4 regions of the Blastomonas sp. 34TW genome follow, and region 1 is predicted to be linked to each of the others. Evidence: riboswitches for the same ligand, from Rfam matches in the RefSeq annotation. Region 1 holds a riboswitch; each other region holds the start of a gene.

Region 1 (8,545 bases):
GCGCGGTTGAGGTTGACGCCGAGCTTCAATTGGTCGGTCGGGAGATAGGCGAGACCCGCCGCGAACGAATAGGAGTTGAACCGCCGCTCGACGCCGACATCCTGCGACTTGACCACGACACGGTCGAAGCGGCCTGCGCCCTCGAGTTCGATCTTGCCCAGCCGCACTTCCTGCAGCGTGAAGATGCCGACCTGATCGGTGGTGTTGGGCGGCACGAACGCTTCCGCGCCGATCGCGCTGAAATCGCGATGGACATATTGCACGCCGGTTGCCCCGCGCCAGCCGCCGCGCTCGCGCTGGACCAACTCGAGCCGGGATTCGATGCCGTTGTTGCGGAACACGGTGCCGACCTCGTCGCCCTCGAACTCGGTCTGCTTGAAATCGGCATAGGCCGCGCGCAGGCGCAGTGCCTCGAAAAAGCCGGGCAGATCGACCTGGCCGCGGAAATCGACCTTGAACTGGTCAAGGCCGATGGTGACGGGGCCCTCTTCCCCCTCGCCGCCAGCACCTTCCTCTTCACCATGATGGTGACCGGCGCCGGGGCGTTCGGGAACGCCGTACAGGTTGTTGTAATAACTGCCCGAAATACCGAAGCTGCCACCTTCGCCGATATAGGCAAGGCCCGCGCCAAGACTGTAGGTTTCGGTGCCGGTATTGGGGATGCGGCCGCGCAGGCCGGCCAGTTCCTCGGCTTCAGCTGCCTCCTCCAGATTGCCCTCGGCGCGCTCTTCCGCAGCCTCTTCAAGTTGCTCGGCGCGAAGACCGGGCGACAGCACGAAGCCGCCCACGCGCAGGTCGTCGGACTTGCGGTAGCTACCATCAAGGTGGAGCACCAGCTTCGAGGTCAGCGGAACATCAAGGCTCGCGCCGATGCTGCGCTCGTCCGCAGCCGATCCGTAAGTGGCGAGTGCGTCGAGATGGAACGGCTCTTCGGGCACCTCGCGCGGGATGCGCTTGTCGATCGCGTTGACCGCGCCGCCGACCGCCTGGCCGCCGAACAGCAGCACCGCAGGGCCGCGCAGCACCTCGACCCGATCAAGGATGATCGGCTCGACCGTTACGCCATGGTCGGGCGAGGTGTTCGACACGTCGATCGTGCCGATGCCGTCGGTAAGCACGCGGATGCGCTCGCCCTGAAAGCCGCGCAGCACCGGGCGCGAGGCACCGGGCGAGAAGCTGGTCGCCGAGACGCCGGGCAGCTTGGTCAGCGCGTCGCCGATCTGCGCGCGCGCCTCGCGGGCCAGAGTGTCGCCCGAAAGCTCGGACGTGCCGGCCAGGATGCTGAGATCGCGGACGAACGGCGCGGTGACGATGATCCCGCCGCTCTTGTGGAAGTCATCGTCTTCCTGTGCGGTTTCCTCGGCTTGAGCGGCCTGCTGTGCCAGGGCGGGAAGCGGGGCAAGCAGCGCTGTGGCGAGCGAAAGCGACGAGGTAACGGTGAGAAGCGTGCGACGCATGTTCTGTTATGCTCCCTGGGGACTCTGAAAAAGGAAGAAAGGCTGCCGTTGACCGGCAATCCCGTGTCCGCTGCCCAAGCGCTATCGGCCTTGCCATGCACCCGGAACCGCGGAGTCGGAGGGGCGGCTAGCACTCGTGTAATGTTATATCAATCGCTATTTGACCAGGATATGACAGTTTGCGACGGGTTGCTCGTGAAGATGCGGTCGGGCAGAAAGACGGGCGAAGCGGCTGCAAGGGCCGTCATCGCGCGAGGACCCGAAAGATGAGCCAAGAGACCGCCGCCGAAGCCCTGATCCCGGCGCCCGAGGATGCACAGACCTGGTGCACGCCGACGCAATATGCGGAACTCTATGCAGCGTCGCTGCGCGATCCTGACGGATTCTGGGCGCTTCAGGCGGATCGCATCGACTGGAGTTCGAGACCGACGCATATCAACCGCTCGAGCTTCGATCCGGTCCGCATCCGCTGGTATGACGATGGCGAGCTGAACCTGTGCTACAACGCGGTCGACCGCCATGTGCTGGCGGGGCATGGCGCCGACACCGCGTTGATCTGGGAAGGCGACACCCCCGGCGATGTCCGCTCGCTGAGCTATGATGCGCTGCTCGCCGAGGTGCAGCGTTTCGCCAGCTCCCTGACGGCGCTCGGCGTGGTCAAGGGCGACCGGGTGACCATCTACATGCCGATGGTGCTCGAAGGCGCGATCGCGATGCTCGCCTGCGCGCGCATCGGCGCGATCCATTCGGTGGTGTTCGGCGGTTTCTCGCCCGAGGCGCTTGCCGGGAGGATCGAGGATTGCGCGAGCCGCTTCATCGTCACTGCCGATGCGGGAATGCGCGGAGGCAAGACGGTGCCGCTCAAGGCCAATGTCGACGCCGCGCTCACCGATCACGGGATCAGCGTGGATGCAGTGCTGGTCGTGCGTCATACCGGGGCAGAAATCGCGATGACTGAGGGGCGCGATCACTGGTATCACGAATTATCGGCGACCGTGCCCGCGACCTGCCCGTGCGAACCGATGGCGGCGGAGGACCCGTTGTTCATCCTCTATACCTCGGGCTCCACCGGCAAGCCCAAGGGCGTACTCCACACCACCGGCGGCTATGCCGTCTGGGTCGCGACGACCTTTCATTATGCCTTCGATTACCGCCCCGGCGAGGTCTATTGGTGCACCGCCGATATCGGCTGGGTCACCGGGCACAGCTATTCGGTCTATGGCCCGCTGCTCAACCGCGCGACCAGCCTGCTGTTCGAAGGCGTGCCCAACCATCCCGATCACAGCCGTTTCTGGGACATGTGCGAGCGGCATGGCGTCAACATCTTCTACACCGCGCCCACCGCGATCCGCGCGCTGATGCGCGAGGGCGAAGCGCCGGTGGAGAAGCACGACCTGAGCGCCTTGCGGCTGATCGGGTCGGTGGGCGAGCCGATCAATCCCGAGGCCTGGCGCTGGTACCGGCGCACCGTGGGCAAGGACGCCATCCCGGTGATCGATACCTGGTGGCAGACCGAGACCGGCGGCATCATGATCACGACGCTGCCTTGCGCGCATGCCATGCGGCCGGGCAGCGCGGGCCTGCCGTTCTTCGGCATCCGGCCCGAACTGGTCGATGCCGATGGCAATATCCTGGACGGCGCGACAGAAGGGAATCTGTGCATCGCCGCCTCCTGGCCCGGCCAGGCGCGCACCGTCTATGGCGATCACGAGCGTTTCGTGCAGACCTATTTCAGCACCTATAAGGGCAAATATTTCACCGGCGATGGCTGCAAGCGCGATGAGGACGGTTATTACCGCATCACCGGCCGCGTGGACGATGTCATCAACGTCTCGGGCCATCGCATGGGCACGGCCGAGGTCGAAAGCGCGCTGGTGCTGCACCCGCGCGTTGCCGAAGCTGCTGTGGTCGGCTTTCCGCACGACATCAAGGGGCAGGGCATCTATTGCTATGTCACGCTGAACGTCGGCGAGGAGGCCGACGAAGCGCTGGCCGGGGAGCTGAAGGCACTGGTGCGCAAGGAGATCGGCCCGATCGCCACGCCCGACCATCTGCATTTCACGCCGGCGCTGCCCAAGACGCGCAGCGGCAAGATCATGCGGCGCATCCTGCGCAAGATCGCGGAGAACGAGTTCGGTTCGCTCGGCGATACCAGCACGCTTGCCGACCCTTCCGTGGTCGACGCGCTGATTGCCGGACGCGGTTCGGTCTAAGGGCCGAGCAGCGCCACCGGCCAGGCGGCAAGCGCCATCAGCGTGCCGAGCGGGAAGCGGGTGGCGGCGTCGAGATCATGGCCGCGCCGCTGCAGCACCAGCGCGACGGCAAGCCCGAGGCCGCTGGCGATCAGCAGCACGAGTGGCAGCGCCTGCCAGCCGAGCCACAGCCCGATTGCTCCGAGCAGCAGCGGATCACCGCCGCCTAGCCCCTCGCGCCCGCGCGTCAACCGATAGAGCAGCGCGATCAGCCAAAGCCCGACGAAACCCGCGCCTGCGCCGATCAGGCGGCTGCTCCAGTCGGGCGCGATGCCGCATGCTGCGCTCGCCAGTCCGCCCAGCGCCAGCGCAGCGGTGAGCGGCTGCGGCAGCCAGTACTGGCGCAGATCGAGCAGCGCGAGCGGCAGCAGCAGCCAGCCCAACGCGGCGATGGCCAGGCCCTGCGCCCCGGGATGCAGCGTCAGCGACACCGCACCAATCGCCGCGGCACCAAGCTCGATCGCCAGGCTTTGCCAGCCGATCCGTGCGCCGCATGCTGCACATTGTCCGCGCAGCAAAAGATAGGACAGGACGGGTACGAGCTGCCATGGCTTGAGCTGCGCACCGCAAGCATCGCATTGCGACCGCCCGGTCAGGATCGATCGCCCCGCGGACCAGCGCACCACCAGTGCGCCGATAAAGCTGCCGAAGATTGCGCCAAGGATTGCCGCTGCAAGGGGCGCGATCACCGGATGGTCGAGCAGCGGCGCATACATAACGAAATTGGCCCAATGCCGGGGATCGGCAGCGCCCTTGCGCATAGCGGCTCGCCCCGAGACAGGCCAAGCGCTTTGTACTCCAAGCCTCTTGCAATCGCGCTGGCCCTAGGGGAAGGCGCTTTCACCACATTCGAAAAGGGACTCATGCCATGACCGCATTTTCCGCCGCCGATCCCGTCGTCATCGTCTCCTATGCGCGCACGCCGATGGGCAGCTTCCAGGGTTCGCTCTCGGGCGCCAGCGCCACCGATCTCGGCGCGACTGCCGTCAAGGCGGCGGTCGAGCGGGCTGGGGTTTCGGGCGATGCGATCGAGCGCATCTATATGGGTTGCGTGCTGCCGGCTGGGCTAGGCCAGGCCCCGGCGCGCCAGGCCGCGCTCAAGGCCGGCCTGCCGCAATCGGTCGAGGCGACCACGGTCAACAAGATGTGCGGCAGCGGCATGCAGGCGACGATCATGGGGGCAGAGGCGCTGGCCTCGGGCTCGGTCGATCTGCTGGTGGCAGGTGGTATGGAGAGCATGACCAATGCGCCCTATCTGCTCACCAAGCATCGCGGCGGCGCGCGCATTGGCCATGACCGGGTGATGGATCACATGTTCCTTGACGGACTCGAGGACGCGTATGAACCCGGCCGCGCGATGGGCAGCTTTGCCGAGGAAACCGCAGGCGAATATCAGTTCACCCGCCAGGACCAGGACGATTATGCCATCGCCTCGCTGACCCGCGCACAGAAGGCGCAGAGCTCGGGCGGCTTCGACCGCGAGATCGTCCCCGTCGAGATCACCGGCCGCAAGGGCACCGAGACGATCGACAAGGACGAACAGCCGCTCAAGGGCGACGCGTCGAAGATCCCGAGCCTGAAGCCGGCGTTTGCCAAGGACGGCACGATCACCGCTGCCAATGCCTCGTCGATCTCCGACGGTGCAGCGGCGCTGGTTCTGACCCGCCAGAGCGTGGCCGACAGGCTGGGCCTCAAGCCCGTCGCGCGGATCGTGTCGCACGCCGCCCACGCGCACGCGCCGGCGCGCTTCACCACCGCGCCGGTCGATGCCAGCCGCAAGGCGCTGGAAAAGGCGGGCTGGAGCGTCGACGATGTCGACCTGTTCGAGGTCAACGAGGCGTTCGCCTGCGTGTCGATGATCGCGATGCGCGACCTCGGCATCCCGCACGACAAGATCAACGTGCATGGCGGCGCGACCGCACTTGGCCACCCGATCGGCGCGAGCGGTGCGCGAATCATCGCCACGCTGGTTTCCGCCCTGCAGACACATGGCGGCAAGCGCGGTCTCGCATCGCTCTGCATCGGCGGCGGCGAGGCGACGGCGGTTGCGGTCGAGCTGATCTGATCCCCTGAAGCCCGGCCTGTCAGCAGGGCAGGCCGGGGCTTTTGTAAGGCCGGATTGACAAGCCTGCCCAAATCCAGCAATTGCGCATCCAGATGGTTCCTCCCTTAGCCGGGGGGCGAAGAGGGAAGCCGGTGCAAATCCGGCGCTGTGCCCGCAACTGTCAGTCGGGAGCCGACGGCCACTATGTCACTGGGAGCGATCCCGGGAAGACGGCCCGAGGCGATGATCGACGAGCCAGGAGACCTGCCATCGCGTCGTTCATCCGGGGGCCGGGTCCAGCCTGTTCGGATGGGAAAGTTTTTTCCTTCGTAACGACATGCCACAGGCCATAGTCGCGTCCGGGAGCGATCCCGGCGGGCCTTAATGTCGTTCATCTGCCCTTCCGCTTCGGCGGCGGCTGGGGCTGAGGGAAAACCGTGTCCAAATTCATCCGCAGTTTCACCGTGTCCGCGCTTGCTCTGGCCGTGGCCACGCCGCTCCATGCGCAGTCTGCCACCGACGACCAGGACGACGATATCGTCGTCTCCGCCAGTCGCATCGTCCAGAAGCGGAGCGAGACCGGCCAGTCGATCACCGTGGTCGACAAGGAAGAGCTCGACCGTCGCCAGACCCAGGTGCTGAGCGACGTGCTGCAGACGCTGCCCGGCATCAGCGTTGCGCGCAACGGCGGCCCCGGCGGCACCACCAGCGTGTTCATCCGCGGCGGCGACAGCTCGCAAACTCTGGTGCTGGTCGATGGCGTCCGCATCAACGATCCGTCGTCGCCCTCGGGGGCGTTCGATTTCAGCTCGATCCTCACCGGCAATATCGGATCGGTTGAGGTGCTGCGTGGACCCAATTCGGTGATCTGGGGCAGCCAGGCGATCGGCGGCGTCATCAACATTACCACGATCGAACCGAGCGAGGGGCTGCAGGCCAATGCGCGCGGCGAATATGGCTATCGTGACACCGGCCAGCTTGTCGCCAGCGTCTCGGGCAAGACCGGAATCGTTTCGGGGTCGCTGGGCGGCAGCTACTTTCGCACCGATGGCATTTCCGCCTGGGATGAGCGGCGCGGCGCGACCGAAAAGGACGGGTTCGAGAACCTGACGCTCAACGGCAAGCTGCGCGTCGCCTTCAGCGATGCGATCAGCCTCGACCTGCGCGGCTTCTATACCGATGGCGAGACCGAGTTCGATAATCCGCCTGCCGATACGCTGCCGGTGACCGACAACCGCCAGTTCGTGGGCTATGCGGGGCTCAATGTCGCGCTATTCGACGGCCGGTGGCGCAATCGCTTTGCCTATACCCGCACCGACATCAAGCGCATCACCACCGATCCCACCCCCGGATCGTTCAACCCCGCACGAGCCAAGGGCACGCTCGACCGATTCGAATATCAGGGCGTTGCCGATGTTGCCGACGCGCTAACCCTGGTGTTCGGCGTGGAGCACGAACAGAGCGAGGCGAGCACCTTCTTCCCCTCGTTCAACACTGCGCCGGATGTCAGTGACGTGCACATGACCAGCTATTACGGCCAGGCCATCGTGCGACCGCTCAAGGGGCTGACCGTCACCGGCGGCGTGCGCGTCGACGACCAGCAGGTGTTCGGCAGCAAGACCAGCCTGGGCGGCAATATCGCCTATACGCCCAATGACGGCGATACCGTGATCCGCGCGACCTATGCCGAGGGTTTCCGCGCCCCGGCGCTCAGCGAGCAACTCGCCGCATTCGGCAATCCCGATCTGCGCCCCGAAACAGCGCGCAGCTATGATGCGGGGATCGAACAGTCGCTGATCGACGGCAAGCTCCGCGCGCAGGCGACCTGGTTCCGCCGCAATACCGAGGACCTTATCGTCTTTTCTTCGGCGACGTTCAGCCTCGAGAATATTGCGGCGGCGCGGGCGCAAGGCGTGGAGCTTGGCCTGTGGATGCAGCCGGTGCCCAATTTCACCGTGCAGGCACAGTACAGCCTGGTCGATACCGAGAACCGCTCGCGCGAAGCGGACTTTTCGGGCCGGGTCAATTTCGGAAACCGGCTCGCGCGGCGCGCCAAGGACAGCGCCTCGGTGCTTGTCGACTGGAAATCCCCCTGGGGGCCGGCGCTGGGCGCGACCTTCCTGATGGTCGGCGACACGTTCGACGATGTCGCCAACACCGTGCGGCTCGACAGCTATGTCCGCGTCGATCTGCGCGCTAGCTGGAGCATCTCGGACAATCTGGAAGTCTATGGCCGGGTCGAAAACCTGTTTGACGAGGCGTACCAGACCGCGTTCAATTATGGCGTGCCCGGACGTGCGGGCTATGCGGGGGTCAGGTTGAAGATGTGATGTCAAGGGTTCTCCCCCCTTTCTCCGTTTGTCCCGAGCGAAGTCGAGGGACGTGCGCGCATCGGTTGTGCAAGGTCCCTCGACACGCTCGGGACAAACGGTTGGGGGTGGGCGCTTTGTTGCTCGCCATGTGCAGCATCCTCACCGCCTGCTCGCTGGGCAAGGCCGCGACACCCGCACCACTCGAACCTCCGGTTCGGGCGATGCGGGTCGTGAGCCTCGATTATTGCGCGGATCAATATGTGCTGAAACTTCTCGGACGGGATCGCATTCTCGCGCTCTCGCCCGATGCGACGCGCGATTTCTCGTACATGCGCGAGACGGCAAAAGGCATGCCCAAGGTTGCCCCGCGCGCCGAGGACGTGCTGGTGCTCAAGCCCGATCTGGTCGTGCGCAGCTATGGCGGCGGCGCGGATGCGGGTGCGTTCTTCGCGCGCGCCGGGGTGCCGGTGTTGCAGCTGG
Region 2 (8,545 bases), on a different contig from region 1:
GTCCGCCTCCACGGCCAGCCGCAGCCGCTTTTCGATCATGGCCCAGGGTTTCAGGTTGTCGGAAAGATTGATCGCGCAAAAATCGTGACCCAGCGGTGCCCCGGCCCGTGCACTGGCGGCCAGCATGGCGGTGATGCCCGGCAGCACCCTGATATCCAGCGTCCGCCAGCGGGAAGGACCTGCCTCAAGCGCTTCGAATACCGCCGAGGCCATCGCGAACACCCCCGGATCACCTGACGATACGACAACGACCCTGCGGCCCTGCGCCGCAAGATCGAGCGCCAGAGCGGCGCGGTCGAGCTCCACCCGGTTGTCCGAGGGGTGAAGCGTCAGGCCTTCGCGTGCAGCTATCCGGGCGACATAGGGAATGTACCCGATCACGTCCGTAGCCCCGGCCAGCGCGGCGGTGACTTCGGGTGTGACGAGTGCCTCGTCTCCTGGTCCCAGACCGGCGATTGCTAGCCAACCCTTGTCCTTTTCCCCGGTCATGGTCGCCTCCCCTGACCATGGATCAGCAGGATCGAGAAATAGGGGGTCACCGCCTCAGCCTCGGCCAGCATGGTGACGCGCTGTCCGGGCATCGCTGCGTGTTCGACCAGCCATGCCGCATCCATGCGCCCGGCGGCTGCCACGGCGCGGCGAAGCTTGGGCAGGTTCCGACCGATCTTCATCACCACCAGCGCGTCAGTCTCGCGGATCCGGCGGGCAAGCTCGGCTTCCGGCAGCGTGGCCATGACCACGGTCATCACATCATCGCCCCAGGTGATCGGCAGGTCCGTCGCGGTCCAGGCGCCAGACATGCCCGTGATGCCAGGGACGACTTCCACCGGTATGCGGCCTGAAAGGCGGGCATGGAGGTGCATGAAGGAGCCGTAGAAGAACGGGTCGCCCTCACACAGCACGACGACGTCCTCACCCTGCTGCGAAATCGCTGCAAGCCGCTCCGAACAGTGCGTGTAGAACGCCGACAGGCAGGCATTGTAGCGAGGATCGGATACCGGGATTTCGGTGGTTACCGGATATTCCATCGGAAACTCGATCACGTCAGCGCGGAGCATCCCTTCCACGATGCGCCTTGCCTGGCCGGGCCGCCCAGCCTTGCGGAAATAGGCGACGTGGTGCGCCGTGCGTACAAGCCGGTCGGCGCGCACGCTCAGCAGGTCTGCCGCACCCGGACCAAGCCCGACACCGTGAATGGTGCCGATGTTCGTGCCGGCGTTCATTCGGCCGTACTCGCCAGCGCGTTGATGGCCGCCACGGTGATGGCACTGCCGCCAAGGCGGCCCTCGACGACGCAGCAGGGTGCAGGAGGAGCGGCCCAGAGGGCAGCCTTGGATTCAGCTGCTCCCACGAAGCCCACCGGACAGCCGATGATCGCCGCAGGGCGTGGGCAGGCGGGGTCTTCCAGCATGTTCAGCAGATGAAACAGCGCGGTTGGTGCATTGCCGATCGCCACGACCGCACCCGCCAGAATGGGCCGCCACAGTTCCAGCGCGGCAGCGGATCGGGTGTTGCCGATCTTGCGTGCAAGGTCAGGCACCGCAGGATCTTGCAGCGTGCAGATGATTGCGTTGCTCCCGGGAAGCCGGGCGCGGGTGATCCCTTCAGACACCATCCGCGCATCGCACAGTATCGGCGCGCCGCCGGCCAGCGCAGCGCGTGCCGCATCGGCAAATCCCGACGAGAACCGGATATGCGCTGCAAGTCCGACCATCCCGGCCGCATGGATCATCCGCACTGCCACCTGCTCTTCGCCTGGCGCGAAAGGGGAGAGATCGGCTTCGGCGCGGATCGTGGCAAACGACTGGCGATAGATCGCTGCCCCGTCGGTTTCATAGACATGGGGCATCAGACGGCTCCAAAATGCGCGAGGATTTCGCTGGCGCTCAAGCCGGAGCGGGACGGAGGCGATCCGGCTTTGCCAGCAAGGACCAGATCGAACCTGCCGTTGCGTCCGGTCAGCGTGACATCGGCCACCTGCGAGCAGGCGCAGCCTTTGGCACAACCCGAAACGTGCAGCCGTCCCGAGACATAGGGCGCAAGTCGGCGCGCAAGCGCACGGGTTTCAACCGTCGCCTGTGCGCACAATGGTGCGCCCGGGCAGGCTTCCACATGGGGCAGCGGATCAGGTTTAGCGCCGGTGGACGGGTGGGTCCGGGCAGCCGCCGCCCCCTCGATCAACAGCCGCCGCCACGGTGTTGTTCGCAGTCCAGAAGCAGAACCGGATTCGAGCAGGATGGCGAGCTCCGAAGCCTCTATCAGCCCGAACGCCAGCGCGATCGATGGATGATGTCCGGTGCCAAGCACATGGCCCGGTTCAGCCATTGCAGGCGCGATCGCACCTTTTGCCCATGCGGGAAGTTCCGCATCCCAACGGGCCATGCGCCCGGCTGCGGCGGCGCCGCTCGCGGCGAACCAGTGAGCGAGAGCGATCAGGGCGTCCGCTTCCGTGCCTGGAGACAGGCTTGATCCGGTGAGGCAACCATCGGCGCGAAGGATGAGGCTGCCGTCCGTGCCGCGTTCGACACGGAAATCGCCGGATGCGCCGGTCAGCACAGCGGCAGGGCCGGCATCGATGACGAACCCGACCTTGCCGGGAAGATCGGGCCATTCGCCTATCCGGGCCAGCAGGGCGTTGGCGATGCGGTGGGTGTCGTCGTTCTCCTGCCAGTCGGGCGCGACAAGGACGTTGCGCCGCGCTTCGAGTGCAGGCTCGGGCTGCACTAATTCCAGCGCAATCAGCCTTTGGATCAGCAAGGGCCAGCGATCTTGGGCAACGCCGCGAATCTGCAGATTGGCGCGCCGCGTCAGGTCGATCAGCCCGCTGCCGCAGGTGGCGGCCGCATCGCAAAGGGCCAGCGCCTGCTCCCGTGTCAGCCGCCCGAGCCGGGGTTTGACCCGCACCAGTAGGCCGTCGCCGGATATCATCGGGTGCCATGCGTCCGGGCACCAGCCCTTGACGGCAAATCCGGTCATGGTGCCTCCCGCAGGCTGGCCAGGATGGAATTTCGCCGGGTGCGCCAGAGGCCCGCGGCATGCAGCGCGGCAAAGCGCGCTTCCATCGCCGCCAGTGCATCGGGATTTTCGCGTTCGAGGAAGGCGCGAACTTCGGACTGGCCGAGCGTTGCCTCGTGATAAAGGTCGATCAGCTGCGGCGGCACGCTGCCGGAAAGATGTGCGAAAGCGCCAAGATGGTCCAGCGTCGCGGCCAGTTCCGCGCCCCCACGAAAGCCGTGGCGCATCATTCCTGCGATCCAGCCTGGATTGGCGGCTCGGGCACGGACCACGCGGGCAATTTCTTCGGTCAGCGTGCGGGCCGCCGGGTTGTTCGGGTCCCGATTGTCGAGATGATAGAGTGCGGCCTTGCCTCCGACAATCGCCTGGGCTGCGGCAAAGCCTGCCTCGTGCCCGGCATAGTCCGCGGCCAGCAAGAGGTCGGTTTCAGGCAGGTCCTGCAGGTGGACGAAGGCGTCCGCGCTGGCCACTCGCAGACGGATGCCATCGGGGTCAGCCTCGCTTCCCGTGCTGGAATCGGAAACGCTATCCAGCGCGTGGTCGGAGGCTGCCAGCCATGCTTCGCCCGCCGCACGCCGGGCATCATCGGTATAGGTTTCGGCCGCGTCTCCGATCCCGAGTCCATACCGGCCCGGACGCGGACCATAGACGCGCGGCGCTGGGGCCAAGGCAACGAAAGGGTTCCAGTCGGCGGGTTCGTCCCTGGTGCACAGCGCCCGGACGGCCTGACCGAACAAGGCGGGCAGGGTGGGAAAGGCATCACGAAACAGGCCCGAAACGCGCAGCGTTACATCGAGGCGAGGGCGGTCGAGCATGGCGAGTGGGAGAATCTCAACCCCCGTCACGCGCTCTAAAGCCATGTCCCACATCGGCTTTGCCCCCAGAAGGTGCAGCGCCATCGCAAACTCTTCACCAGCCGTGCGCATGGTGGCCGAACCCCACAGATCCACCACAAGGCCACGCGGGTAGTCGCCGTGATCCTGCAGATGGCGGCGGAGCAGCTCCTCGGCGAGCACGACGCCCTGTGCATGCGCTGCGCGCGAAGGTACTGCGCGCGGATCGATCGTGTAGAGGTTGCGTCCCGTCGGCAGCACATCGGTTCGTCCGCGATGGGGCGAGCCAGATGGTCCGGGAGCGATCCATCGGCCGTCCAGCCCAGCCAGAAGCCCGTTCCGCTCTGCCGCGCCCTGTTCACCGCGGCCGAAAACGTGGAGACCGTCACCGAACTGGCTGGCTTTCACATCGCAGACGAAGCGATCGATCCGGGTGATCGCTTCGACCAGAGTGGTGGCGGTATCAAGGCCGAGCTCTGCCTCCAGCCCCAGCGCGGCAGCTTCCTCGCGGATGGATTTCTGCAGACGGTCCCGGCGGGCAGGGTCCAGCCCGTCGGCATTGGAGAATTCGTCCAGCAAAGCCTCGATCCGGCCCAGCCCGGCGCCGCTTCCGGTCGGGACGAGCGGCGGCGGCACATGGCCGATGGTGACAGCACCGATGCGGCGCTTGGCCTGCGCTGCCTCGCCCGGATCGTTGACGATGAAGGGATAGATGACCGGCATCGCTTGTGTCAGCGCTTCGGGCCAGCAAGCGTCAGACAGCGCTACAGCCTTCCCCGGCAGCCATTCCAGCGTACCATGCGCGCCAACATGGACCAGCGCATCCGTACCCTGCTGGCCCAGCCACAGGTAGAAGGCGACATAGGCGTGCCGCGGGCAGCGCGAGAGGTCGTGATAGTCTGCATCGCGACTGATAGGCTCGCCCCGCTCGGGCTGAAGCGCCACCAGCACCTGGCCGAGCGTGAGCGCCGGGAAGCGAAATGCCCCATCGACAGCCAGCGGATCGTCTTCCGGCTCTCCCCATGCCGAGGCAAGGTCCTGCCGCAGCGTCTCGGGCAGGGCGGACATGGCAGTGCGATAGGCATTCAAAGGCCAGACCAGATGCTCGGTCGCCAGCTGCCTGGCAAGATCGGTGGGGCGGCTGACCTTGTACCCGGCCTCTGCCAGATCGGCGACAATCGCATCGACTGAGGCCAGCGCGTCAAGACCCACGGCGTGCGCCATCTGGTAGGCCTTGCCGGGGTAGGTCGACAGGATCAGGGCGACGCGGCGTTCGCATGCCGGCTTGCGGGCCAGCCCGATCCAGCGCGCCACGCGGTCGGCGACCGCTGCGATCCGGTTGTCATCGCCGCGGTGCGAATAGGGAGCGAAGCCGAGTGCCGGATCGCGTTCGCCCGCTTCCTTGAAGCTCGACACGCCTGCAAAGATGCGCCCGTCAATCTCGGGGAGTACGACATGCATGGCAAGGTCAGCCGGCGAGAGGCCACGCGATGTGCGCGCCCATCCTGCGCGCGGTGCGGTGGCAAGCGCGATCTGGAAGACCGGAACGCCCCCCCCGTCGAGCGGCGTTCCGCCATCCTCGCCCCGCGCTGAAAAAGCCGTGGCATTGACGATGGCTGCAGGCGCCAGCGAACGCACCCAGCGATCCACCTGTGCCCTGACCTCAGGGGGCTTGAGCGAGGGGACGAAGATCGAGAGCGCGTCAAAGCCGCGTTGTTCAAGCGCGGAATGAAGCGCGGCGATCGGGTGCAGGTCGTGTGCGGCGAGGTACGCACGGTAGAAGACGATCAGGATCAGCGGCCGATCCGCATTGGGCCTGAAGCTGGCAGGATCGATGATCCCGCAGGAGGGGTGCCATCCGCCAGTTGCCGGCAAAGCCGTGCATTGCGTCACAGTGCTGACGCCAAGCCCTGCGGCGTGCGCGAGAGCGGCCAGGGCCGCGCGCGCCGCTGCCGCGCCGCCCTCGTCACACAACTGGCAAAGCTTGGCCAGCGTGGCGGCAGGAAGCGTGGAGACACTGTCGAGGTGCCAATCCGGCCGACCATCGGCAGGCAGGACAGCAAGCGCAATCCCGCGCGATCGGGCGAGGGTCTCGACCTGTTGAAGGCCGTAGCTCCAATAGGGCGTGCCGCCGATCAGCCGGATCAGCACGGCCTTTGCCCCGGCCAATGTCTTTTCGATATAGGTGTCGACCGACAAAGGGTGGATCAGCGCGGCAAGATTGGCGAGCCGCAACGAAGGAAATGCCGGATCCGCCGCTTGCGCCTGGCGCCAGCCTTCCGCGAACGCACCAAGATCGCTGTCCGAGAAGGACAGGACGACAAGATCCGCAGGCTCCTGCCCCAGATCCTGTGGGATGGCCGTTTCCTCCATCCCATGCGTTTCGCGAAAGATGACGTGCACGGCCTAGCTTAGCCTGCCAGCACCGCGCGAATGGCAGGCTCGTCGATATCGTCATGCTCGGCGATGGCGACCAGGGTGGTCTGGCGCCGCTCATCGGGGCGCCATGGGCGGTCGTACTGGTGACGAACCCTCGACCCGACGGCCTGCACCAAGAGGCGCAAGGGCTTGCCAGTCACGGCAGCGTAGCCTTTTACCCGCAGGATGCGATGGTCGCGGGCGAGCGTTTCGATACGCGCCACCAAATCGGCGGGATCGGCAATCTCGCCGAGCGCGATGACGGTGCTGTCGAAATCGTCGTGCTCGTGATCATCCTCATTGTCGTGATGCGAGGGCCGGGCAGCGATATCGTCTTCGGCGGCAGCTCCAAGTCCAAGGATCACGCGAGGGTCGACAATCCCTTCGGCTATCTCGATCACAGGCACGGGGCGGGGTGCTTCGGCCGCAATGGCTGCCCTTGCGGCAGCGACTCCGTCAGGTCCGGCCAGATCAACCTTGGTCAGCAAAACGAGATCGGCGCAGGCAAGCTGGTCCTCGAAGACTTCGGACAGCGGGGTTTCGTGGTCGATCCCCGGGTCTGCGGCGCGCTGGGCCTCCAGCGCTGCAAGATCGGGGGCAAACCGTCCGGCAGCAACCGCTTCGGCATCGGCCAGCGCAAGGACGCCATCCACCGTGATGCGACTGCGGATTGCCGGCCAGTCGAAGGCCTTGAGCAAGGGCTTGGGCAGGGCCAGCCCTGATGTCTCGATCAGGATATGGTCAGGGCGCGGATCAAGCGCGAGCAGGCGCTCTACGGTGGGAATGAAATCGTCCGCCACGGTGCAGCAGATGCAGCCGTTGGCCAGTTCGACGATGTTTTCCGCCGGGCAATCGGGAATGGCGCAGGATTGTAGGATGTCCCCATCCACCCCCAGAGTACCGAATTCATTGACGACCACAGCCAATCGGCGTCCGCCAGCGTTGCGGATCAGGTGGCTGATCAGCGTGGTCTTACCGGCACCCAGAAAGCCGGTGATGATCGTGACGGGTACCTTTGACAGGTCCGACATGGCAGTTCCTCCGCGCGCCAGAGCGACACCGGGCAGGGCTTGCCGGACAGGTCCGGTCGGCGCGCGACAACGGGCTGGCGCGACAGACGCCCGAAACCACGCGGCCGTGCAGCCCCAGCCGCACAGCTTCGTCGCTCAGACGGAAGAGTACCGTGCCTTGGCCATCCCCTGGACCCGGGCAAGAGCGACCAGAGCGCCGGCAGGTCTCCTGGCTCGCGGGTCACAGCTTGATGCACGCCTTCCCAGATGCGCGTTCATGCGCGGTCCAGTGGCTTTTCCTGCACGCGCAGGAAAAATGTGCATCGCGCTATCCGCTTACAGTTGCAGGGACAGCCGCGGATTTGGGAGCTACGCTCCCGCACCGCATTCCCGATTAAGCCCCGTTGGGGGCACCGGCGCGATCATCGATGGCACGGGCAAACCCGCATCATCATTGAATATCTCTAGACCCAAACTTCGATCATGCCAATCAAAGTTCGCGCTGAAATTGCAGGCGCAACCTCACTGTTCCGTTTCATCGGTTTCAACGGGAGCGCGGTCGAACCAGACGCGCCAGGGACCCACGTGCTCGTGACCGGCAGCGGCAAGACGGCGCAGGACGATGCGGGCTTTCGTTCGGCCCCGCCGTGTGTCGGGCCAATCAAAGAATTCAGGGTTTGCGCCTTCAGCCACAGCGGTGCGGATATGTGCGTCCACGGCACGATCCTGATCAAGGCCAAAGCGTTCAAGCATAGGTGAAAAGGCGGTGTCCGTATCGGGCACGAAATCGTGCCGTTCACCCAGTGCGTTCCGCCAAGGTGAGCGAGGGTGAATGTTCAGGATCGACTGATAGCCATCCGGAATGGGGACGTTGGCGCCATGTGGCCGACCCTTCCCGATAAGCTTGGCAAGCAGATGGGTGTGCGGGCCTTCCGGCGATTTCCCATCCGGAGGCGGAATCGGTTGGAAGACTTCGATCCGTCCGGCAGGCGAGAGCATGACCCGGTGGGGCTGCGCACGCAGAACCTCGGCCATGACTGTTGGCGAAGACAGCAGGTCCTGACCTTCAAGAGCCTCGAGAGCCCCGATCAGCGCTTCGTCGTCAGTGCGGGCGCACATCCTTATGGTGCCGTTACAAACGCCCATGTCGAACAGGCGGCTCGACTGGTCTTCCCTGCGAATGGCGTCGGTATCGGCGCCCAAAGATACGACAGCCCGATCGACCGAACCAGTCAGAGGCGCGCAGAGCGCCATTGCATGACCCCAGCT
Region 3 (8,545 bases), on a different contig from region 1:
AAATTTCATGGTTGGGATTCTTAGAATGTGCCTAAGCGCACATTCTGGATTAACTTTCACGATATGCCAATGACGATCAAGTGTATCGCACACGCACCCGTATGGCTCAATAATCAAATTGACGTGACCCCCTGATTTTCCTCCACGAACGATTAGAGTCTGGCCTGAAGGAAGGACAGACGATGAAGCGTGCAAGGTTTTCAGAAGAGCAGATCATTGGGGTGCTGAAGGAGGCAGAAGCGGGCGCGAAGACCGCTGATCTTGCCCGGCGGCACGGGGTGTCTGAAGCGACGATCTACAACTGGAAGGCCAAGTATGGAGGCCTAGAGGTATCCGAGGCCCGGCGATTGCGAGAGCTCGAGAGTGAGAACGCCAGGCTCAAGCGGCTTCTGGCTGATGCGATGCTGGATCAGGCTGCGTTGAAGGATCTTTTGGCAAAAAAGTTTTGACGCCCGCCGCGAAGCGGGAAGCTGTCGCTCATCTCCAGGCGTGCCACGGGATGAGCGAACGGCGGGCGTGCCGTGTCATCGATGCCGATCGCAAGAGCGTGCGTTATCGTTCTGCCCGGGATGATGACACTGCTCTGCGCGAGAAGCTGCGCGGGCTGGCCAACCAACGTCGCCGGTTCGGCTATCGCCGTTTGCATATTCTGCTGCGCCGGGAGGGCGTGATGATCAACCGGAAGAAGACCCAGCGGCTCTACAAGGAGGAAGGTCTGGCGGTAAGGCGGCGACGTAGCCTCAAGCGCGCTGTCGGCACTAGGGCACCTGCTCCGGTGCTGGCACTGGCGAACCAGCGCTGGAGCCTGGACTTCGTTCATGACCAGATGGCCTCTGGCAGGCGGTTCCGGGTCCTCAACGTGGTCGATGACGTGACCAGGGAGTGCTTGGCGGCGGTGCCGGACACCTCGATCTCGGGGCAACGTGTCGTGCGCGAGCTGATCCAGCTGATTGCACAGCGCGGCAAGCCGGGGATGATCGTCAGCGATAATGGCACCGAGCTCACCAGCAATGCCGTGCTCGCATGGTGCGGCCAGAGCGGCGTGGAGTGGCATTACATCGCTCCGGGCAAGCCGATGCAGAACGGCTATGTCGAGAGCTTCAATGGCCGCATGCGCGATGAGCTGCTCAACGAGACGCTGTTCATGAGCCTTGCCCATGCCCGGGTCGAGATCGCTGCCTGGGTCGAGGATTACAACCGGGAGAGACCGCACTCATCCCTTGGTTACGCAACCCCGGCGGCGTTCGCCGCCGAACTGAACAAGCAATGGCCTGCTTCGCTACGCCCTACGGGCTCCGCTACGCAGCCCATTGCTTCAACCGCGCTGATGCGCAAAATAACCGCTCGGCTCTAATCTCAGCTGGAGGAAAGCTGGGGGTCACGTCAAAATAGTTGCTCAGAAACTTGGGCAATGTTCAAACTGGCCAATTTAGCTCGTATGCCGCTCGAATTTGGGTCGCAGGTACAGCAAAAGACGGCGGGCCAAGTGTGAGCACAACGGGCAGAGGATGGGAACATACTCGGTCTGGAGCGTTTCATAATTTGGTCTGTCAGGACGGCCCGAACGGCAATTTGCGCCAACAGTTGGAGATAACAAACATAATCCGCCTTTGCACAAAGGTCCGGTGCCGGCCAGAATGCTTTGTTCGCTGGCCGAGCTTGGAACGGCAACTTCCGCTAAAACCAGCCATTTGCTGAGCGCGAAACCGTCTGACAGTAACGCGCCATAAGTTCAGCCGTTCAGGCTTGAATGGGTGAATCCTACTTCCGGCCGAAATTAGTGCCCTCGTGTCGCGCCGTACGGAGCCAGGCAACCGTGCCGTTAAGTATCCGTATGCTCACCCCCCGCCACCGGCTCAAAGCTTTTGCCATCGGATGCCTACGTTTATGATGTGCCAATCGGGCCGCGAGAGGTAAAACCGTTTTTGAGAATTGGGGAGCATTGATTCGTGGACGATTTCGAGCAGCAACCATTCGCGGACGCTGAGTTTGCGGAAAACCCGGAGCAGCGCTGTCCGTGCGTCCTCCTCATCGACACTTCGACATCGATGAGGGGCGCTCCGATCGATCAACTCAACCAAGCGCTTGTCGAGTTCAAAGAAGAGTTGATTGGTGATGCCATGGCGGCAAAGCGGGTCGAGCTGGCGATCGTGACATTTGGCCCGGTTCAAACGCGCACGGACTTCACCACCGTCGATGGCTGGTATCCGGAGGCGTTCGAGGCGAACGGTGCAACCCCGCTGGGTGAGGCTATCATCTCTGGTTTAGATCTCCTTCGCGAGCGCAAGAATCGCTACCGGGCGAACGGCATCAAATACTACCGGCCCTGGGTTTTCCTCATCACTGATGGCGCGCCGACCGACAGCTGGCAGGAAGCCCAGCGCCGTGTTCACGAGGGCGAAGAGCGCAAGGAATTCATGTTCTATGCTGCGGGCGTGGAGGGCGCTGACATGTCGACTCTCACGCAGATTGCCACCCGTGCGCCATTGAAGCTCCGCGGACTTGCGTTTCGCGAACTCTTTCAATGGCTGTCGAGCTCACTGAGCGCCGTGTCCCAGTCCAATCCGGGCGACGCGGTGCCACTTGCCAATCCGACAGCCCCGGACGGTTGGGCCGTTGCCGGCTGACCTTGATCGGTGGCGCTGGGCCGCTGCTTCGAGGACCGGCACATCGCACATCCGGGCAGGCACCCGAAAGCAAGACGCCTACGTCGTTAGGATGTTGGCGCCGGATACGCTGTGCGTGGTGGTGTCGGATGGAGCAGGAAGCGCGAGTCATGGCGGGGAAGGGGCCTCGATCGTTTGTCGGATGCTCACGCGGGCAATTGGCGACTGGATAGCAGCCGAGCGAGGTTTGCCATCTGACGAGCTCGTGCGCGATGGCATGGATGCCCTGCGGGATACGATCGCGCTCGCCGCGGAAAGACGAGGCCTGACCAAGCGGCAGTTCGCCTCGACGCTGATTGCCCTGATCGTGCGCGGGGATGAACTGTTGGCGCTTCAGGTCGGTGACAGCGCCCTGATCGCTCGAAGGGGCGGTCGCTGGGAAGCCTTGTGCTGGCCCGAGAACGGAGAGTTTGCCTCAACCACCTACTTCGTCACGGACGATCCGGAACCGCGCCTCAATATCGTTCGCGGCGTCAATGATTTCGACGCTTTCGCCGCCTTTTCCGATGGTATCGAGAGTATTGCATTGCATCATGCGGACCATGAGCCCCACGCCCGTTTCTTCGATCCGATGATAAAGCCCGTCGACGCGGCCGCCGAACAAGGGCGTTTGGCCAACCTATCGGCCGCGCTTGGGCGATATCTCGACGGCGCGGCAATCTGCGAGCGTACGGACGACGACAAGACCTTGGTGTTGGTATCGCGGGCGTGACCAGCCAATCGATCAAGATCGATGGTCAAGCGCTGCCGCTGGGCAAGCGGATCGGGAAGGGCGGCGAAGGCGAGGTCTTTGCGATCGACGCGAAGCCCGGCACCGCAGTGAAGATCTATAAAGGCGAGCTGCGCGCAAACCGGGAGCCAAAGGTCCGGGCGATGGTCCAAGCGGATCTTGCGGAGACCACGAAGCTCGTGGCCTTCCCAGCTGCCATTGCAACGGACGGGCGAGGTGGCTTCATCGGTTTTCTGATGCGACTTGTATCGGGCTATCGGCCGATACACGAGCTCTACAGCCCAAAATCGCGGAAAGCGCACTTCCCAAAGGCGGATTACCGCTTCCTCGTCCGGGCTGCACTTAACGTGGCGAATGCGGTCGTCAAGGTTCACCAAAGTGGCTGCGTCATTGGGGACTTCAATCATTCCGGTGTGCTCGTGTCTGATGAGGCGACGGTTTCCCTGATCGATGCGGACAGCTTCCAATACTCTCGAGAGGGAAAGCTCTTCCCGTGTGTGGTCGGGGTCCCCGATTTCACGCCCCCCGAGCTGCATGGCGTCGATCTGTCGAAGGTTCGCCGGACGGAGGCGCACGACAATTTTGGCCTGGCCGTGGCAATTTTCCATCTGCTGGCAATGGGCAAACATCCCTATGCAGGCCGCTTTGCCGGTGCCGACCTCTCGATGAGCGACGCGATCGCGCAGCATCGCTTCGCCTTCTCCCAAACCCGCGCTGCGGAGACGCGGACGACCCCGCCGCCGGCGTCTATCAGCCTGAAGGATTTCCCTCCTCGTATCGCCGAGGCGTTCGAGGCAGCCTTTGGCAAAAATCCCGGCGCCCGACCAAGCGCAGTTACCTGGGCTGGGCTCATGAAGGAGCTCGAGGGAGCGCTCAGCCACTGTGGCCAGGTCCGCACCCACTATTTTCCGTCGGCGGCCGGAAAATGCGTCTGGTGCCGCGTCGGCGGCCAGTCTGGCGTAGATATGTTCCCCGATCTTCTGGGAACGGCGCCGAAGTTCGCGCCCGGGGGACCGTTCGACATCGAGCGAATTGCCGCTCAATTTCGGGCAATTAAGCTCCCTGATCCAGTTTCTCTGCTGCCTAGTTGGTCGGGGCAGCTTGCAAGCGCAAGTGAGGCCGTTGCCGCGGCGCGGAGAGCACAAACGGGGCGGCGCGTCCTCGGAACCGTCGCGCTGTTGGCCGCATTCGCGGGCGCCATGGGAGCTCCGAATGCCGCAATCTTCTGGATTGGCATAGGCATTTTCGGCCTGATCAAATTCTTCGGCGGCGCGCCTGAGCAGGCTCCATTCACGCAAGCCTACACCGACGCGGACAAGCGCGTGCAAGCTCTAGAGCAAGGCTTCGTCGATCGGCTCGGGCTTAGTGAGCTGGTCGTCGTCCAGAACGACGTCGAGAAATGGATTCAAGCCTTCCGCGATCTCGACCGAGATCAGGCGAACGATATTCAGCGACTGAAGACTACCCGCGAAGCACGCAAACGTGACGAGTTCCTTGATCGCTTCCACATCAGGCGCGCGAAGATTTCCGGGATCGGCCCGGCCAAGACGGCGACTCTAGCTTCATATGGCATCGAAACGGCCGCCGACATCAAGGCGAGCAAGGTACGCTCGGTGCCCGGTTTCGGTGATGCCATGACCGCTAAGCTCGTTGCCTGGCGCAAGATACACGAAGACAAGTTCCGGTACAACGCTGCGCCAGATGCGTCCGACATCCAGGCAGAAAATTCCGTTCGAACAAACTGGGCAACGAAACGCGATGACCTACAGTCCAAGATAACGTCGTCGATCGCGGCGTTGCAGTCAGGGCCGCAACAGATCGCCGCTCGGGCGCAAACTGGTGATCCCGCCTTGCTGGATGCGTTAGGCAGACGTGCGCAAGCTGCTCATGATTTGCAGGCGCTGGGTATACCTGTTCCAACGAGCCAGTCTAGAGTTGTGGTCAGGCCACGCCCTTCAGCGCCGGTCCCCCCGTCGCGCTCGACCACAACGGCAAGCCAGCAACCATCGTCGGCGCCGTCGTGTCCGCAATGTGGTTCGTCAATGCGCCGACGCACAGCTCGGCGCGGCCACCGCGCGGGAAATCAGTTCTGGGGATGTACGCGCTATCCAACGTGTCGCGGCACGAGGAATTGATTTGAGACATTTACACAAGATATTCGCGCCATCTGTCGGGGAAGGCGAACACGTCGCCATTCCGATATCCAATTTCCATGAGCTTCCGGCAGGTGGCGACCACTTCCGGTCGTACAGGAGTCCGATGGCCAACGATAGGTTCAGTGAAAACCCGCCATTCAAATCGAGTGCGCGCGGTTGGTGCGCTCTGGCCGTGCCAATGGCAATGGTGGCGCGGGATGCAGTAATCGTTGATTCAATCCCTGCTCCAAGCGTTATTGGCTTTTCCGATCACTTCAGTTAGGTGAGGTATCGACGGGCAGACTAGTCCGCCTTTCATTGATCGCGCCGGTGCCCCCGAAAGGGGCTTAATCGGGAATGCGGTGCGGAAGCTTGCTTCCAAATCCGCGGCTGTCTCTGCAACTGTAAGCGGATAGCGCGATGTACATCGCTCCTCTTGGAAGGGGCAGCCACTGGGCCGGACGCTAAATCATGCGAGGTCTGGGAAGGCGTGCATCAAGCTGTGACCCGTGAGCCAGGAGACCTGCCGGCGTCTGGTCGCTCTTGCCTTGGTCCAGAGGATGGCTGCGGCACGGTGAACTCCGTCTGAGCGACGAACGAGCGGCTGGGGCCGCATCGGAGACGTGCGTCGGCCGCCCATGGCGTCCGGCCGCCGCGCGTGTCGCCCGTTCGCGCGGGTTTGCCCCGGCCACGTCGCAAGACGCCGGGGGACTATTTAGTGATCAAGACCATTACTACCAGCAGCGCCCTTGCGCTGATCTGTATCGGAAAACCGGCATTTGCCGAAACCTCTGAAAAGGCATCGCAAACAAGCGCGGATGCAGTCGTGGCGGGTAACGACATTGTGGTTTTCGGTCGCGGTGAGGCCATGATCGGCACTGCCAAATCAGCGAGCGAAGGAAGCGTCGGAGGGGCCGATCTCCTCGTGCGGCCTCTTCTCCGCGTGGCCGAACTGCTGGAAGCGGTGCCCGGGCTGGTTGCAGCCCAGCATTCTGGGAGCGGCAAAGCCAACCAGTATTTCCTGCGCGGTTTCAACCTCGACCATGGGTCTGACTTCAGTACCTATATCGATGATGTGCAGATGAACTTTCGTACCCACGGACATGGTCATGGCTATCTCGACCTCAACGGCCTCATTCCGGAGATCGTGGGCCGGGAGGATTTTCGTAAAGGGCCCTACCGCGCCGATGGCGGTGATTTCGCTCTGGCGGGAGCAGCCTATATGACGACCATCAAGGGTTATGACCGGCCATGGGCATCGGCCGAGACTGGTTCATATGGTTGGCGCCGCGTCGCTGCGGGTGGAACATTGCACGACCTGGGCGGCGGAGACCTCACGCTTGTCGCCCAGGCCAAGGCCTATGACGGACCGTGGCAGGAACCTGAACGTCTGCGCCATTACTCGGGGTTCGCGAAATATAGCATGCCGACCGGTGCGGGCACATTGGAGGCATCTCTCCATGCCTACCGGGCGACATGGCACCCAACCGAGCAAATCCCCGAGCGCATTATCGGCACGGCGTTGTGTGCGGATGTGTTCTGCTCTCCAGATCCTTCCGCGCGGGGTGAGACGACGCGCCTGGTGGCTAACATCGCGGTCAAGCAACCGACATGGCGCGCCAATGTCTATGCCCAGTTTTACGACTGGTCGATGTTCTCGAACCCCACTTACACCGATCCGGATGGCACAAGCGCGCAGATCAAGCAGTTCGACCGGCGTTGGGTCCTCGGGCTGTCCGCACAAAAACATTGGGAAATCGCTGACAGTCTGGCTGTGAGCCTTGGCACCGAAAACAGATACGACGCCGTCGGGAATGTTGGTGTCGATCGAACGGCTGCCCGCGCATTTCTTGAATCTCTCGGGCACTTTCGGGTCGGGGAATTGTCTTCCGCGCTCTACGGCGAAGTCGCTTGGAAACCCTTGGCGGGACTGCGTGTGACAGGTGGTCTTCGCGGGGACTATTATCACTATTCCGTGCGTGCACGAGATTCTGTTGCGGCGTCGCTGGGCGAAGGCAGTGGCTCAGCGTCGATTCTCTCTCCCAAGGCGTCAATCGCCTATCAGGTTACGCCGCATCTTGAACTCTACGCCAACTGGGGCCGTGGATTCCATTCCAACGATGTTCGGGGTGCGGTCAACAGGGACACGCCTGTTCCCGTTCTGGTTCGCGGCATCGGCAAGGAACTGGGAGGACGCATTCAATTCTCCGGGGTCACGTTAACCGCGACTTACTGGTGGCTGCATGTCGGCAGCGAACTTCGTTTCATTGGCGATTCCAATGCTGTTGAACCGTCGGGTGCCAGTGGGCGTCATGGCTATGAAATCGTCGCCTTCTGGCGGCCGTTCCCTTGGCTTGCGCTTGATGGAAACTATACCGCCAGCCATGCGCGCTTCGACAATGGCGATCACATCCCCAATGCATTTGAGAACGCGGCTTCAGCCGGTGCCGCCATCATTCTTGATCCCTGGGAAGCCAGCATTCGGGTGCGCCACCTTGGACCTTCTCCGCTTGTCGAGGACAACAGTGTCCGGGATCGAGGCAGCACCGTCATGAATGCCCGGGCCGCGTGGAAGGGCAAGAAGGTCGAGATATTTGGAGAAGTGCTGAACATCTTCGACAGCCGGGACAAGGACATCGCCTATTATTACGAGTCCTACATCCCCGCCTTCGATGCAGGTGCTCCGGTGGAAGGCCGGTTGAGCCGCGTGGTCGAGCCTCGAACTGTGAGGATTGGCGCAAAGGTCAATTTCTAGCGAAATCCCTTGATGGGCGGCGCTGCAGCACGTCTGCGGCGCCATCCTTCGTTTGTATATTCCTCAATCGCCGAGCCAATCATGCACCTCACGAAGTCACTGCCATCCCTGTCTCTGCGCCGACGAATTGGTGCCTTGTTTGCCGGATTGATCGCCGCCAACATTGGGGTCTGGGTCTGGGCATTCAGCCTGTTTCATGCACAGCCGTTAATGCTCGGCACCGCTGTGCTTGCCTGGGGGCTGGGCCTGCGTCACGCGG
Region 4 (5,131 bases), on a different contig from region 1:
GCCGCTGAACGAAGTTCGTTGCGCAACTGCATCGCGGCTTCCGTCACCATCGGCGTTCCGCAAACGTAGTACGCCTGTCGGATCGTCAGCGTACGGTCACCGTCCCAGTAGCGACGGATTAGAGGGTGTCGCTCGACGTTTTCGCGAAGCCCCGGGCGGCGACCTACCCCGGCGCCTTTCACCAGCAGGGACGGAGCAGAAAGGAGCAGGATTTCGATATCCGGTTTGCCGTAGCTGCTCTTCTGCAGTGTGTTGGCAACATTGGTCGCACCGGCTGTCTTGAGCACAGTGTCATAGAGAGACCCCGTGCTTGCATTGAAGCCAGCACCATCCCACGCAGCCACTCGTAGCGGCGGGCCCGGATCGCGCGCAAGGTCGGCCAGTTGGCGGTCCATTTTTGCGATCAATTCCTCGCCGCGAGCGGGCTCTCCTACTGCCTTGGCGACCTGTCGGGTTATCTTGCGGATATCTTCGTAGGTTTCCGCATGATCGACCTCGATCATTGGAAACCCTAATCGCTTAAGCAGTCCGCGTGTTGCCGGCGTCGTAAATGCCCCGGCAATAACCAGGTCCGGCTTCTGGCGCAGGACCTCCTCCGACATTCCATGGTTGATGTCGACACGCGCAGCCTCGCGGAACATGAGGGAGCCGTCGGGATCGCGCGACAGCCAAGTGACCGACGCGATCCGCTCAGGTGGCAGCAATGCCAGGACAAGCTGATCCGTGCACTGGTTCATCGACATGACATGGACTGGCTTTGCTGCCGCCTGGCTGCGACTACCAGACGGCTCCGTGCAACCGGCCAGAGCCGGAAGCACGGAGATCATCCAAAGGAGGCAGAGCGCCTTGCGGAACATCAGAAGCGGACGCGAACGCCACCATAGCCTGCGCGGCCCGGAGTGGCGAAACTGAACACCTCTTCGTATTGCTCGTTGATGAGGTTTTCTACGCGCGCAAACAACGAAATGTTGGGGCGCAACTTGTATTCGGCATTCAGGTTAACCAGTACATATTCCCTCAGGGACACGCGCACCGGAATGAAGCTTGGATTTGTAAACGCGACATCGGTCTGACGCCCGTTGTAGCGCACTGTCAACGTACCCGAAAAGCGCTCATCCTTGCTGAACACTGTCGCGTTGAAACTGCCGATATGCTTGGGGCGACGCACCTCGACTGTGCCGTTTTCTCGCGCATGAAGCCATGTGTAGGCGGCGTCCAGCCTGATCTGGGGAATTGGACGGGCGGCAAGGGCCACCTCAATGCCATGCTGTTTCGACAAAGTTGCACGGTTTGATGGCGTCGCTATGAAGGTCGGAGCGGGGAAGGTCGTGAAAATTTCGTCCTTCAGGCGGCTATCGAAATAGGTCGCGCTTATGGTGGCCTTGCCATCGCTGAAGCTTTGCTCGATGCCGGCTTCCCACCCTTCCGACTTCTCGGGCCTCAGGTTAGGGTTGCCAATATAGCGGCCATCGGAAAATCCATAGAGCTCGAAATAGCCCGGATTCTTGACCCCCGTTCCATAGGCACCGCGAACACGGGTACCAGTCGGGAGCGAATAACTGCCTTGAACCCGCCAAGTTGTGGGGTCATCAAAGCGATCATTTTCGTCATGGCGGATCGATGCACCAAAAGAGAATGCGTCGTTGATCAGCAGTTCATACTGCCCGACAATCCCGACATTGTCGGTCGATCTTTTTCCCTGAAACGCGAAGGATGACGGTGTGGTGTTCTGGAATTCTTCGCGCTCGACGTCGATTGCGGCGGTCAGGCGATGCCGGATGGCGTCGGTGCCCAGCCGCAGGCTCGATTCGAACGAGCCTTTGTAGCGGTTACCCTTGTTGCCGTAATCGAAGCCCGCAGCGTCGAAGCCCTTGCGCTCGCTCAACGCGACTTGCCCTGTCACTGCGTTCGTCCAGCGGCCGTCGAGCCCGATCAGTTCAGCTCTCACAAGACCATAGAAGGCCTTGTTTCTGAAGAACACGCCGGGGCTGTCGACGGTGAATCCGAATAGCGGGCTCGCCGGATTGTTCTCGCTGTTGTTGGTATCGGCTTCCGTGAAGCTGTAGCGGGCAACGCCGGTCAGTTTGAAGGTTTCGGACGGCGACCAGATGAGCTTGGCCGAAAGGCCTGCGATGTCGGAGCCGACATCCCTGCTGCCATTTCGTGCCGTGGGATAGCCGCCGGTGTGATAGTAAGCGCCAGACACAGCATAATCGAGATCGCCAGACACTCCGCCAGCACGCGCGCTTCCGGTGAAGGTGTTGAAGCTGCCGCCCTCTGCGCGCAAGCTGACCCCCGGAGCCTCCTTCCCGGTCAATGTCAGATACTGGATAACGCCGCCGATCGCGTCCGAACCGTAAAGCGAGGACTGCTGCCCTCGCAGGACTTCAACGCGGGCTTCGGGATCGGCAATGAGAGTGGCGAAATCGAACTCGCCAAAATACGGGTCCGAAGCTTCTATACCGTCAATCAGAACGAGGACGTGGTTGCCCTCGGAGCCGCGAAGCCGGAGCTGGGTGAGGCCGCCAGCAGCGCCGGTGCGGCTCACGGCAACGCCCGGCACATCGCGCAGAATGTCCGAAACAATCCGGGTCTGGCGCTGCTCCAACGCTTCGCTGTCCAGTACCGTCACCGACGCACCGAGCTTGTTTACGGCCACGGCCTCACCGGACCGTGACGCCGTCACGACAATGGTTTCTCCGCTGTCATTGGTTGTAGGCTGTCCCGGGTTCGACTGCGCGAAGGCCGGGCAGCTGGCTAGCGCCAGCGCAAACGTGGATACGAGAACAGGTTTCTTCATCGGGATACCCCCTTGGTGCCGAGCAACTGCGCGACGAAAAGGGGCAACCGGATCCATCAACTCCCAAGGCGAGTCGGGAGAGCGCACGAACGGTCGGCCAGGCCAACGCGAGTGGGCACAATTCACCCGCGCAGGACTAACCCTGCGGCCCCAGCCGCAATGGTTCGTCGCTCAGACGGAGGTTACCGTGCCATGGCCATCCCCTGGACCGCAGCAAGAGCGACCAAACGCCGGCAGGTCTCCTGGCTCGCGGGTCATAGCTTGATGCACGGCCTTCCCAGGCCGCGCTTGGACAAGCGTAAGGCCCAGTGGCTGCTTCCGCCCGAAGGTGGAAGCGATGTGCATCGCGCTCGCCGCTTACAGTTGCAGGGACAGCCTCGGATTCGGATCAGCCAAGGCCGCTCCTCACCGTGTTCCCGAATTAAGCCCTCTCGGGCACCGGCGCGATCTGTTGACAACGGTCTTAAACCGTTGACGTTGATCCACTAGTCGAAAGTCGCCCGAAAGCCAATCCCTTAACGACTGGCATCGGAACGACGCCAAGCCTCAACGATGGCAGGATTTTCAAGCAACCGTTCCACCGCATCCACATTATAGGTCGCGAGCGAAATGAGGTTGTCCCCTCGGCGTATTTTGGATGTCCCGGAAATTTGCAGTCGGCCATCTTTCGACCACCGGTTGCGTTCGGCGGGGGTGAGCGACAACAGCTTCTCAATCTGCTTGAGACTAAGGGGTTTCGAAGCGATCCGGCGGAGCCTGTCGCGAAGCTCATCGACAAGCATTTCAGCAGAGCCCAACTGATCGGGTTGAAATCTGCAAACTCTTCCGGGTTTGTCGATTGCGCTGCCACTCTTCGCCATGAGTAGCCGCATGGTAGCGTCGCGCTCGCCCTTATGGACCACAAGGCCAATCGGCATCGGCCCATCGAGGTCTACCTCTACGACCAAATGGTCATTGTCTTTCTTGAGGGTGACCAAGCGGCGGATTGCCATAACGTCAGGCACTATATGACATTTGCATTGCAGGTGTCTCCGGTCCGGACGCCACGAACCAAGACCAAGTCGCCACGTGAGGTGGTCAGCAGCTTTCTCCTGGCGCGCGCCCGCAGCGCCGGGGCCGCTGAAAGACCCAGTCACATCGATTCGTCGCTCAGACGGAGGTTTACCGTGCCATGGCCATCCCCTGGACCGCAGCAAGAGCGACCAAGCGCCGGCAGGTCTCCTGGCTCGCGGGTCACAGCTTGATGCACGGCCTTCCCAGGCCCCGCATGACTTAGCGTCCGGCCCAGTGGCTGCTCCCGCCCGAAGGTGGAAGCGATGTGCATCGCGCTCGCCGCTTACAGTTGCAGGGACAGCCTCGGACTCGGATCAGCAAAAGCCGCTCCTCACCGTGTTCCCGAATTAAACCCTCTCGGGCACCGGCGCGATCTGTTGACAACGGATTTTAACCGAAGTCAGCGGCAGTATAATTGACATACAGGATAAAACCAAGCTGTGTCTTGAAGTGATAGCGTTTTCCTTTGGCCCCATCACCGAAAATCCGAGATTTCATGGGCAAATGGTTCGCCATAAATCGAATTGACGCGATTGATAATCCCGCAAGCTTTGTAGTGGGAAAGATGCAAGTAATCGGTCTGCGTAGTTTCGCTGCACTGCTTGAAACGGGTTCCTCAATGGACCGATCCGTTTTCTATGATGGTGTGGCCTATGAACTTCGACGGCGGAAGTCGGAACTGCATATCGATGCTGAAATTCGACCGGCAAGTTTGCGGTATGTTTCCGAATGGCTCGTTCAACAGCTTACAGCGTTTGTCGGTGCCTCGCGCCCGATCTTCATCGCCGACACTCAGCCTGATGTTCATTTAACGGATATGGCTCTGAGCTTCTGCCCAATCGTGGAAAGGCCTTGGCGGCGGATCACGCAAGAGCTGCCTTTCTGGTATGTTATGTGATCCAACTGCCGCCATTGCAGCGTATCGGCCTGGACCATCGTTGTCCGCGGCGATGTAAAGGGTGCCAACTTGGTCCGGAACGTTGATTAGCGCGAGACGCTTATTCCCGAGTGCTGCCCAGCAAGGGACTCCTTTGATCTGAGTATAGCTCGCCGCATCCTCCATGCCCTCAGCAATGGCGAGCACGTCGCCCTCGAACTGCGGTGCCCACGCGCCCCGTTCAGGCTTTCCGAGCATGAATTTGCCATCATGCCATGTTCCGTCGTTGGTCAGCCTGATCCGCTGGATGGCCGTCATCCGGTGCCCGGTTCTGACACCGACCAGTATCGCGGGCCGGAAGGTGGTCTTAGGCTTGCGGCCGAATGGGCACCGCGGATGGA

Evidence for each region. Region 1 has a riboswitch for cobalamin ahead of OPU69_RS10215 (TonB-dependent receptor plug domain-containing protein). Riboswitches for the same ligand answer to the same signal wherever they lie in the genome.
Region 2: linked by a shared signal. The riboswitch ahead of cobW (cobalamin biosynthesis protein CobW) and the one ahead of OPU69_RS10215 (TonB-dependent receptor plug domain-containing protein) in region 1 are both predicted to bind cobalamin.
Region 3: linked by a shared signal. The riboswitch ahead of OPU69_RS18020 (TonB-dependent receptor) and the one ahead of OPU69_RS10215 (TonB-dependent receptor plug domain-containing protein) in region 1 are both predicted to bind cobalamin.
Region 4: linked by a shared signal. The riboswitch ahead of OPU69_RS18510 (TonB-dependent receptor plug domain-containing protein) and the one ahead of OPU69_RS10215 (TonB-dependent receptor plug domain-containing protein) in region 1 are both predicted to bind cobalamin.

The regions. Positions count from the first base shown of each region.
Region 1 covers NZ_JAPFGW010000006.1:217,773-226,317, reverse strand. The annotation lists gene OPU69_RS10235 (TonB-dependent receptor) at 1-1,457, opposite strand, end outside; gene acs (acetate--CoA ligase) at 1,724-3,670, shown strand; gene OPU69_RS10225 (prepilin peptidase) at 3,667-4,470, opposite strand; gene OPU69_RS10220 (thiolase family protein) at 4,578-5,774, shown strand; cobalamin riboswitch at 5,851-6,039, shown strand; gene OPU69_RS10215 (TonB-dependent receptor plug domain-containing protein) at 6,191-8,083, shown strand; gene OPU69_RS10210 (ABC transporter substrate-binding protein) at 8,212-8,545, shown strand, end outside.
Region 2 covers NZ_JAPFGW010000021.1:7,389-15,933, reverse strand. The annotation lists gene cobJ (precorrin-3B C(17)-methyltransferase) at 1-489, opposite strand, end outside; gene cobI (precorrin-2 C(20)-methyltransferase) at 486-1,223, opposite strand; gene OPU69_RS18550 (precorrin-8X methylmutase) at 1,220-1,849, opposite strand; gene OPU69_RS18545 (ferredoxin-like domain-containing protein) at 1,849-2,976, opposite strand; gene cobN (cobaltochelatase subunit CobN) at 2,973-6,251, opposite strand; gene cobW (cobalamin biosynthesis protein CobW) at 6,260-7,297, opposite strand; cobalamin riboswitch at 7,479-7,709, opposite strand; gene OPU69_RS18530 (DUF6925 family protein) at 7,799-8,545, opposite strand, start outside.
Region 3 covers NZ_JAPFGW010000019.1:620-9,164, forward strand. The annotation lists one part of gene OPU69_RS18000 (IS3 family transposase) at 183-435, shown strand; one part of gene OPU69_RS18000 (IS3 family transposase) at 435-1,354, shown strand; gene OPU69_RS18005 (vWA domain-containing protein) at 1,950-2,627, shown strand; gene OPU69_RS18010 (PP2C family serine/threonine-protein phosphatase) at 2,617-3,378, shown strand; gene OPU69_RS18015 (topoisomerase DNA-binding C4 zinc finger domain-containing protein) at 3,375-5,531, shown strand; cobalamin riboswitch at 5,843-6,076, shown strand; gene OPU69_RS18020 (TonB-dependent receptor) at 6,250-8,286, shown strand; gene OPU69_RS18025 (HoxN/HupN/NixA family nickel/cobalt transporter) at 8,368-8,545, shown strand, end outside.
Region 4 covers NZ_JAPFGW010000021.1:217-5,347, reverse strand. The annotation lists gene OPU69_RS18515 (ABC transporter substrate-binding protein) at 1-743, opposite strand, end outside; gene OPU69_RS18510 (TonB-dependent receptor plug domain-containing protein) at 857-2,800, opposite strand; cobalamin riboswitch at 3,016-3,258, opposite strand; gene OPU69_RS18505 (hypothetical protein) at 3,316-3,777, opposite strand; cobalamin riboswitch at 3,995-4,237, opposite strand; gene OPU69_RS18500 (hypothetical protein) at 4,350-4,751, shown strand; gene OPU69_RS18495 (DUF7146 domain-containing protein) at 4,662-5,131, opposite strand, start outside.